2 regions of the Azospirillum sp. UENF 312511 genome follow, and region 1 is predicted to be linked to the other one. Evidence: riboswitches for the same ligand, from Rfam matches in the RefSeq annotation. Region 1 holds a riboswitch; the other holds the start of a gene.
What was found. A riboswitch is a leader RNA that binds a small molecule or an ion and turns the genes downstream of it on or off. The one in region 1 is predicted to bind S-adenosylmethionine.
Positions count from the first base shown of each region.

Region 1 (4,940 bases):
AAGGCGCTGCGCGACGTCGGCCGGGCGCTGGTCAAGAACCCGCTGATCATCTCCACGGCCCTTGGGCTCGCCTGGTCGGTCTTCCTGTCCGGCGTGCCGGTGCCGCGCCCGATCGCCATCTACTGCGACCTGATGGGCGCCTCCGCCGGTCCCTGCGCCCTGTTCGCCATCGGCCTGTTTCTGGCGACCCAGAGCCTGAAGGCCAACCTGCTGGAGGCCGGCTGGATCAGCGCCCTGAAGCTGGTGGTGCAGCCGGCGCTGGCTTGGTTCCTCATCCAGACCCTGTTCCCGCTGGACCCCTTCTGGGCCGGGTCGGCCATCATCCTCGCCGGCCTGCCCACCGGCGCCCTGACCTTCGTGGTGGCCAGCCAGTACCGCATCTATGTGGAGCGCACCTCCGCCGCGATCCTGATGTCCACCATCGCCAGCGTGGTCACCCTGTCCGTCCTGCTGGCCACCTACGCGCCACCCGCCTGAACCTTGGCTTGCGGTCGCCCGGTCGTGCTCGCCTCTTCGGCTGCTCATCTTTCCTGACACAAAGACATCATTGAACAAGTGTCGCGCAGAACACGCCGCGCCGGTTTTGCATATTTTTTAATAATTGCCGCTCCATCATTTGACACAGGCAAGTCCAACGCCCCACGCATGGACGTCTGGACTGCCAAATACTTTCGTTCAGACTCATAACAATCGACCGCCGCCGCATCGTTTCGGGGGAAAGAGATACGCGCCATGTCCATGCTGAGTTCCATGACCATCCGGACCAAGGTGGTCGCCGCCACCGTCTGTGTCCTGCTGATGTCGGTCGCCCTGGGACTGTTCGCCGTTGACCGGCTGAGCACCGTCAACCACGCCGCTGAGGAAATCCGCTCCAACTGGCTGCCCAGCGTCACCGCCATCGGAGAGATTGACGGTGCGGCCAACGATTACCGCATCCTGGAGGCGTCCCACATCCTGGCGCTCCACCCCGCGGAAATGGCCGAGGTTGAAAAGGAAATGACCACGGTTCTTAACCGCTTGGCGGAGGCCCGGCGGAAGTATGAACCGCTGTTGGCACCCGGTTGGGAAACCCAGACCTTCAAGCGCTGGGAGGCGGCCTGGGACAGCTATCTCAAGATCAGCCAAGGCAAGCTGCTTACCTCCTCCCGGGCCAACGAGAACGAGAAGGCCACCGGCATCTACCGGGAGGAGTCACGCAAGGCGTTCGACGGATGCTCCGCGCTCATCAACGAGCTGACCGCCTCCAACGTCCAGAACGCCACGAAGGCGGCGGACAGGGGGCGGGCCACCTATGTCGGGGCGCAGAGCTGGATTCTGGGCGCCATCGCCTTCGTGGCGGTCCTCTGCCTGTTTGCCGGCATCGCCATGACGAAGTCGGTCGCCCGGCCCATCATCGCCCTGACCTCCATCATGGACCGTCTGGCCAAGCGCGACCTCGGCGTCGCGGTGGAAGGCGGCGCCCGCCGGGACGAGATCGGCGCCATGGCGCGGGCGGTGCAAGTCTTCAAGGACGGCCTGATCGAGGCGGAGCGCCTGACCGCCGCCCAGGCCGCCGAGGAGGAGAACAAGCGCCGCCGCACCGAGCGGATCGATTCGCTGATCCGCAACTTCGACGGCGCGGTGCACAGCGTCCTGCAGACCGTGGGCGCCGCGGCGTCGCAGCTCGACACCACCGCCCGCAGCATGACCGACATCGCCGAGCACACGCGGGCCGAGGCCGGCAGCGCGGCGTCCGCGGCCGAACTGACCTCCGCCAATGTGCAGACCGTCGCCGCCGCGTCGGAGGAGATGGCCGCCTCCATCACCGAGATCTCCCAGCAGGTGTCGCAGTCGGCCGGCATCGCCGGCAAGGCGGTGGACGAGGCCGACCGCACCAACGCCACCGTGCAGGGGCTGTCGGAAGCGGCCCAGCGCATCGGCGACGTGGTTGACCTGATCCAGAACATCGCCGCCCAGACCAACCTGCTGGCGCTCAACGCCACCATCGAGGCGGCCCGCGCCGGCGAGGCCGGCAAGGGCTTCGCCGTCGTGGCGAGCGAGGTCAAGAGCCTCGCCAACCAGACCTCCAAGGCGACGGAGGAGATCGCCCAGCAGATCGGCGCCATCCAGGCGGCCACCGGCGGGGCGGTCGGCGCCATCCGCGGGATCGGGGCGACCATCTCGTCGATCAACGACATCTCCTCCTCCATCGCCGCCGCCATCGAGGAGCAGGGTGCGGCAACCCAGGAGATCAGCCGCAACGTCCAGCAGGCGGCGCAGAGCACTCAGGAGGTGACCAGCAACATTGGCCGCGTGTCGCAGGCCGCGACCGAAACCGGAAGCGCCGCGACCCAGGTGATGTCGGCCTCCGGCGACCTGAACCAGGGAGCGATGCGTCTGAAGAGCGAGGTGGAGAACTTCCTCGTCGCCATCAAGGCGGCGTAAGGATCGGCTGACCGGGGCCGCCCACCAGCGGTCCCGCGGCTGTTGCCAAGCCGCCGCTGCCCGTATAATGTGCACCGCGCATCAAGAGTTGAGCGGACGCTCAACGCCAACCTGCTTTCCCGAGCAAGGTGGCGTCCCGAAGGGGGATGTGGCCGGACCGGCAAACAAACGGGGTTCGCCATGACGTCTGTTCCGACCGATGCACCGACAGCGGAGCCGGACGAGTCATGCCCATCAAGATACCCAACGATCTTCCCGCCTTTACCGCCCTCCAGGCCGAGGGCGTCATGGTCATGCAGGAGGCCGACGCCATCCGGCAGGACATCCGGCCCCTGCGCTTCGGCCTGCTCAACCTGATGCCCGACAAGATCCGGACCGAGACGCAGATCGCGCGCCTTCTCGGCAGCACGCCGCTTCAGGTCGAGCTGTCGCTGATCCGGATCACCAACCATGTGCCGCGCAACACCGCGGCCGACCATATGAGCGCCTTCTACCGGTCGTGGGAGGACGCGCGCCGCGAGAAATTCGACGGTTTCATCGTCACCGGCGCCCCGGTCGAGACGATGCCCTTCGAGGAGGTGTCCTATTGGGACGAGTTGTGTTCGGTCTTCGACTGGACGCAGAGCCACGTCCATTCCTGCCTGAACATCTGCTGGGCGGCGCAGGCCGCCGTTCATCATTTCCACGGGGTGCCGAAGCATCTTCTGCCGCGCAAGGCGTCCGGCGTGTACCGGCACCGCAACCGCGCCCCCGCCTCGCCCTATCTGTGCGGCCTGTCCGACGGCGTGCCCATTCCGGTCTCGCGCTGGACCGAGGTGCGCGAGGAGGACATCCCTTCCGGAAGCGGCCTGCGCGTGCTCCTGGATTCCCCGGAGACCGGCCCCTGCCTGCTGGAGGACGCCGCCCGCCGGTCGCTGCACATGTTCAACCATGTCGAGTACGACACCGACACCCTGCGCAACGAGTATGTCCGGGACGTCGCCAAGGACCCGGCCACGCCGGTTCCCCACGGCTATTTCCCAGACGACGACCCGAATCTCCCGCCCGAAAACCAGTGGCGGAGCCACGCCCATCTGCTGTTCGCGAACTGGATCAACCGGATCTACCAGACGACGCCCTTCGATCTCGCCCGCATCGGCACGGCAGAAGGGTCAGCCGTCCTCACGGCGGCCTGACCGCCCCGTCACCCTCCTCCACCGGCCGCACCGCGTCGTCCATCTGCAAGGCGAGCCAGAGCAGATGCGCCGCGGCGGACGGGCTGGCGCGCGGCGGACGGGAGCCGCTCCCGCCGCCGTCCTCCCCCGCCAACGCCAGACCGTACAGGGCCGCCACAAGATTGCCCTTGGCGCGGGACGACAGGCGCCGGCCCCGGTCGTCCAGCCCCTGCTCCACGAGGGCAATCGCCTCGCTCAACAGCGCGAGGTCGAGCACCGATCCGGACTCCCGCGGCGAGAGCGCAAGCGCGCCGTCGCCGGACTCCGGCTGGCCGGCCGCCATCCGCATGCTGCCCCGGCCGGTCAGCAGCCAGTTCATGTCAATGCCGAGGGCGGCCAGTTCCGACAGGGTCTCTCCCTTCGGGAGCTTGCCGTTCAACTCGTACGACTGCCACGTGTTCTCCCCGAGGCAGAACCGGCGTGACATTGTTTTTTGTGTCTCACCGAGAAATTCGCGCACGACCTTGAGCCGATCCCCAAGCTGCACCATGCCGGTTTCTCCCGAGCCCGGAGAGGAATCCCCCATTTCCAAGGTGACTTTGCTTCCCACGGCGCCCCGTGCACGGCGGGGCCAATCGTCGGTTGCACGCTTTCTCATGTTGCGACGATACATATTATCGTGTAAGAAACGTTGGGATACGCGGTGCGCAGCACTTTTACGCATGGATACGACATGGCCATTCTCGGTGTGCGCTCCATTTATTCCGCCTTCGGTCCAGGCTCCGCGGGGCCGCCGGCCAAGGCCCGCACGCGACACTAGAAACCGTGCCCCCCTGAAGGGCGTCCAGGTTCTGCACCGGTAGAGTAGCGAAGTCTCCTTCACCGCTCGCGGGAGCACGGCGGCCATGATGATTATGGGACGCCAGTTTCTTCCGGACCGACGTCTTCGGAAGCGTCCCACGAATCTCTCCGCATGGCCGCCCCTCGGCCACCGACCAATCCTTCAACTTATCGCAGAACATGTAGGTTTTTGCATTGCCCATCCGCTCACCCATGCGGCCGGGTGTGCGGAAGCATGTGCGGCATTTCCTCACTGTCACACAATGAACGATTTTGCCGCAACCGGTTCATTGCAAAATTGATCGTTTTCAACGAAGAAAAACAAAAATACAAAAATGCTCCTTTGGTGAAAGCGCGAGGAAGCCGACCACCGACACGACAGAAAAGAGAAAAACAAACCATGAATGACATCAGCGTCAGAACAAAGACTTTCGCCGTTTTTGCGTTTCTATCCCTGCTTCTCGCTGGAATTGGCGCTCTTGGAATCAACCGGCTGTCGGTGGTGAACGACAGCTCGACGGA
Region 1 is NZ_JBSNCG010000003.1:1,078,619-1,083,558, forward strand. It holds gene ACWPN7_RS16480 (AEC family transporter) at 1-477, shown strand, start outside; gene ACWPN7_RS16485 (methyl-accepting chemotaxis protein) at 733-2,424, shown strand; SAM-I-IV-variant riboswitch at 2,498-2,602, shown strand; gene ACWPN7_RS16490 (homoserine O-succinyltransferase) at 2,652-3,599, shown strand; gene ACWPN7_RS16495 (hypothetical protein) at 3,586-4,065, opposite strand; gene ACWPN7_RS16500 (methyl-accepting chemotaxis protein) at 4,819-4,940, shown strand, end outside.

Region 2 (4,940 bases), 320 kb from region 1:
CTCGATCAAGGGCGGACGCCACCCGGTGGTGGAGGCGGTGCTGGACGCCGGCAACGCCGGGCCCTTCGTCGCCAACGACTGCGACCTCGCCCCGGACAACCGGCTGTGGCTGCTGACCGGTCCGAACATGGCCGGTAAATCTACCTTCCTGCGCCAGAACGCGCTGATCGCCGTGCTGGCCCAGATGGGCGGTTTCGTGCCGGCGGAGAGCGCCCACATCGGGGTGGTGGACCGGCTCTACAGCCGCGTGGGGGCTGCCGACGATCTGGCGCGCGGCCGCTCCACCTTCATGGTGGAGATGGTGGAGACGGCGGCCATCCTGAACCAGTCCGGCGAGCGCGCGCTGGTCATTCTGGACGAGATCGGGCGCGGCACGGCAACCTTCGACGGCCTGTCGATCGCCTGGGCCTGCGTGGAGCATCTGCACGACGTCAACCGCTGCCGCGCGCTGTTTGCCACCCACTACCACGAGCTGACCATGCTGGCCGGCAAGCTGCCGGGCCTGTCCTGCCACACCATGCGCATCAAGGAATGGCAAGGCGACGTGGTCTTCCTGCACGAGGTGACGGCGGGGGCGGCGGACCGCAGCTACGGCATCCATGTGGCGAAGCTGGCCGGGTTGCCCGGCGCCGTGGTGGGCCGCGCCGAGGAGGTGCTGACCATCCTGGAATCGGGCGACCAGAACGCCGCCATCCACCGTCTGGCCGAGGATCTGCCGCTGTTCAGCGCCGCCCTGAAGCGACCGCCGCCCGCCCCGGCGGCGTCCCCCGCCGCCCCGCCCGAGCCGTCGCGGGTGGAGGAGGCGCTGAAGTCCATCGACCCGGACAGCCTGACGCCGCGGCAAGCGCTCGACGAGTTGTATCGTCTGCGGGGATTGCTCTCATAAACGGGAATATTTGCGAAGAAATACACGCCGTTGTATGAAAACCCGCCGCCGCAGCGTCCCGTGCCATGGGCAAGGGGCGTTGTCATCCAAGCGGCGGAAAGGGGGTGTGTTTATTGACCCCTGGTAAGGTGCTGGTGATCTGCACGGTCATTCAGACGGTCGTCGCGATCCTCGCGCTGCTCGTCGCCGTGCTGTAACCCAGACGACGGAGGGGCGGCGTAGCAGCGCCGCCCCTCTTTTCGTGTGCACGCCGTTCCGGCCATTGGCCTTTCCGAGCGCGCGGTACCGGAGGTGTCGTCTATTGACCACTGGTACGGGAAATATAGCGCTGAACCACAGCCGCCGCAATCCCATCCCCAAGGTCATCCCATGAGCGCTACGCCCGTTCCACGGCGTCCTCGTCCATCGGGGCGCCGCGGTCGCGGATGGGGGTGACATGACGTTGGGAAGCGGGGCGTTGCGCGTGGCGCAGCTTCTCCTCCACCGCCTCGTTTACGAACTGGTCGAGCGAGCGGCCCTCCCGCTCGGCGGCCTTGGACGCTTCTGATTCCAGCGACTTGTGCAGATGAACCATTCGGTGCCTCCCCCAACGCGGAACGGACTCTGTCCGATGCTTCAGATGGGAAGCCCGCGCCCGCGCTGCGAGCCGCCTTACCCGGAAGCGCCGTCCCGGTCGGAAGCGTCCGGCGGGGCGCTCGCGGGCGGCAGGACCGGCTTGGCGTGCAGCGCGCGGGCGGCGACGGCCATGGGGTCCTCGCCCGGCGCGCAGGGATGGGTGGCGGCCAGCAGGGCCTCGGGCACGCTGGCGGCGATATAATCGGTCACCGTCTCGTGCACCGGGATGATCATGGCGATGCGGGTCAGGTCGACCACCTTGCGCACCTGCCCGGAGGCGCAGAGCAGCGACAGGGCCTTGCCCGCCGACAGGGCCTCCCCATTCATCACCAGCAGCAGGCCGACGCCCGTGCTGTCGATGAACTCAAGCCCGGTCAGATCGAGGAGGTGGCGGCGCTCCGGCCCGCCCGTCACGTCGGCGATGGCCTGCCGCACCGGGCCGGCGTCCTGGCTGGTGAAGCGCCCGGTGAACACCAGACGGGTGAAGTGCCGCTCCTGCTCCTTGCGATACTGCACGGTCCGCACCCCTTCCTGACGTCCGGCGGCCATGATCCGGTCCGGGCCTTCCCTGGGCAAGCGGTCGGCGGCCTGCGGTCCTGCGCGATGTTGACGCAGGGTGCCCCCTTTTTGTCACGGCCCCTTGTCCCTTGACGCCGCGGCGCGGCGGTCCTACAAGCGGGGGTACGTGGTGATTTGGTCGACCGGCTTGCGGGCCACGTAAAACAACCCGCTAAAAAGGTCCGAGCCGCGTCCGCGCCTCGACCCGATCGGTCGGGGCGTTTTTTGTTGTGCCGGTCTGCCCCGCCGGCGGACACAGGAGACACAGCGGCCATGGCGCGCACCGATCATCGCAATCCGAACGTCGCGGGGCTTCGCCCGCGCTCCCGTCTGGTCCATGGCGGCGTCCGCCGCTCGTCCTTCGACGAGACCTGCGAGGCGCTCTACCAGACCTCCGGCTTCGTCTACGGCTCGGCGGAGGAGGCGGAGAGCGCCTTCGTCAACGACGGCTCCCGCCACGTCTATTCGCGCTTCCGCAACCCGACCACGGCGATGTTCGAGGACCGGCTGTGCGAGTATGAGGGAGCGGCCTGGGCCTACGCCACGACCAGCGGCATGGCCGCGGTGCACGGCGCCCTGTGGTCGAACCTGCGCACCGGCGACCGCATCGTGGCGCCCCGCTCGCTGTTCATCTCCTGCTACTGGGTGATCAAGGAGCTGTCGGCCCGCTTCGGGGTCGAGGCGGTCTTCGTCGACGGCACCGACCTGTCCCAGTGGGAAGAGGCGCTGGCCAAGCCGACCAAGGTCGTCTTCCTGGAGACGCCCAGCAACCCGGGGCTGGAGGTCGTCGACCTGCGCGCGGTCAGTGCTCTCGCCCATAAGGCCGGGGCCAAGGTGGTGGTCGACAACGCCTTCGCCACGCCGGTGCTGCAGCGCCCGTTCGAGATGGGGGCCGACGTCGTCATCTATTCGGCGACCAAGCACATCGACGGCCAGGGCCGCTGTCTGGGCGGCATCATCCTGACCAACGACAAGCAGTACGGGTCGGACGTGATCCATCCCTATTTGCGCCACACCGGCCCGACCATTTCGCCCTTCAACGCCTGGCTGCTGCTGAAGGGGCTGGAGACGCTGGAGCTGCGCGTGTCGGCGCAGAGCGCGGCGGCCCTGACGGTGGCGGAGTTCCTGGAAGGCCACGCGAAGGTGGAGCGGGTGCTCTATCCGGGTCTGGCCAGCCACCCGCAGCACGACCTCGTCCGCAGCCAGATGACCGGCGGCGGCACCATGCTGTCGATCTTCCTGAAGGGCGGCAAGGAGGAAGCCTTCCGCGCCCTGAACGACCTGCGGATGGTGATGATCTCCAACAACCTGGGCGACTCCAAGAGCCTGATCACCCACCCCGACACCACCACCCACTCCAAGCTGACGGTCGAGGAGAAGGCGGCGGCGAACATCCGTCCGAACCTGCTCCGCCTGTCCGTCGGGCTGGAGGACGCCCAGGACATCGTTGAAGATCTCGACCGCGCGCTCGCTTCCCTGTAAAGACTGGACCCGGAACCAAATGCTGCAGTGCAGCGTTGGCGTCCGGGTCACAGTTTTTTGGCCCGGCCGGGGCCTTTGCTCCGGTCGGGTCCTTTGGTGAGGTGGAGCGAATGGCGAGACGCAAGGCCGGCAACGGCGAACCGACGCAGCGCTTTCTGACGGTGGCGGGCGATCTGACCCGGACCGGCGTCAAGACGGGCGAGATGGGGGTGGCGGCGGCCCAGACGATCGGCTACCGAACCGCGATGATGGCGGCGGCGATGAACAACCCCATCGACCTCGCCAACCCGGAGTTCGTCCGCATGGGCTCCGAGAAGGTGGAGGCGATGGTGGAGGCCACCCACGCCGTCGCCAAGGGCATCGGGGAAATGCAGCAGGCCTGGATGACCCTGATGCAGGGCCAGCTTCAGGCCGCCATGGTGATGGTGACCGGCCTCGGCCAGTGCCGCAACCCCGTCGACCTGATGGAACTGCAACGCCGCACCGTCACCGAGACGGTCGAGGCCGGCATCCACGCCGCGCTCTACATGGTCGAGTCGGCCACGGCCCTGACCCAGGCCGGCATGACTCCCGCCTACCGCACCGTCCGCGCCAACGCCCGCCGTCTGGCGAAGCAGCACGGTTAAGTTCGCGGTTCACCGCGACGGCCCAAGACACGATCTCCTTCGTGCCTTTGCGCCGCCGCGGTTGAACGCTCTCTTCAGCGCCTTGCGATCACTGCCCCAGCACTTCGAAGCTGGACGGGGCGGGATCGATCACGCGCGGGCCGCTCGGGGTGACCTCCAGAACGGCCAGACCGCGTTCCACGACGCCGTCCGCGCGCAGGCGGAAGACGCCGTCCATGCCTTCGAAGCCGTTGGGGTTGTTCAGCGCCGCGCGGTCGAAGCGGCCCGCCGCGTCGGGCATCTTGGCCAGCACCGCGGCGATGGCCGTGGCGTCGTAGGACAGGGTGGCGATGCGCGGCGGCTTGCGCCCGTAGGTCCTTTCGAAACGCGCCTCGAAGTCGGCGCGGCTCTGCGGGGCCGGGGCGGCGAACCAGGCGCCGGCCAGAGCGGGTTCCTGGCCCAGGCCGGGCTCGTCCCACAGGCCGGTGCCGAGCAGCTTGACCTGCTGGGTGTTCAGCCCGTTGGCGGACAGCGCCGACGCCAGACCCTGGGCGCGCGGCCCGCCTTCGGCCAGCATGACCGCCTGCGGCTGAACGCCGGCCTGGGTCACCTGCCGCGCCGGCTGGGCGAGGTCGGTCACCGCCGGGTCGTAGCGCTCCACCTGCGCCACCTGCCCGCCGAACTGGCGCGAGGCCGCCTGCACGGCGTTGACCACGGCGTCGCCGTAGGCGGTGCGCGGGGCCAGCGCGACGTAGCGCGTCGCACCGCGCGAGCGGGCGAAGCCGATCACGCGG
Region 2 is NZ_JBSNCG010000003.1:1,398,699-1,403,638, reverse strand. It holds gene mutS (DNA mismatch repair protein MutS) at 1-886, shown strand, start outside; gene ACWPN7_RS17965 (hypothetical protein) at 1,263-1,460, opposite strand; gene ACWPN7_RS17960 (STAS domain-containing protein) at 1,538-2,050, opposite strand; SAM riboswitch at 2,177-2,256, shown strand; gene metZ (O-succinylhomoserine sulfhydrylase) at 2,333-3,541, shown strand; gene ACWPN7_RS17950 (phasin family protein) at 3,652-4,167, shown strand; gene ACWPN7_RS17945 (penicillin-binding protein activator) at 4,256-4,940, opposite strand, start outside.
Region 2: it holds a riboswitch for S-adenosylmethionine, as region 1 does, so the genes downstream of both, metZ (O-succinylhomoserine sulfhydrylase) here and ACWPN7_RS16490 (homoserine O-succinyltransferase) in region 1, are expected to answer to the same signal.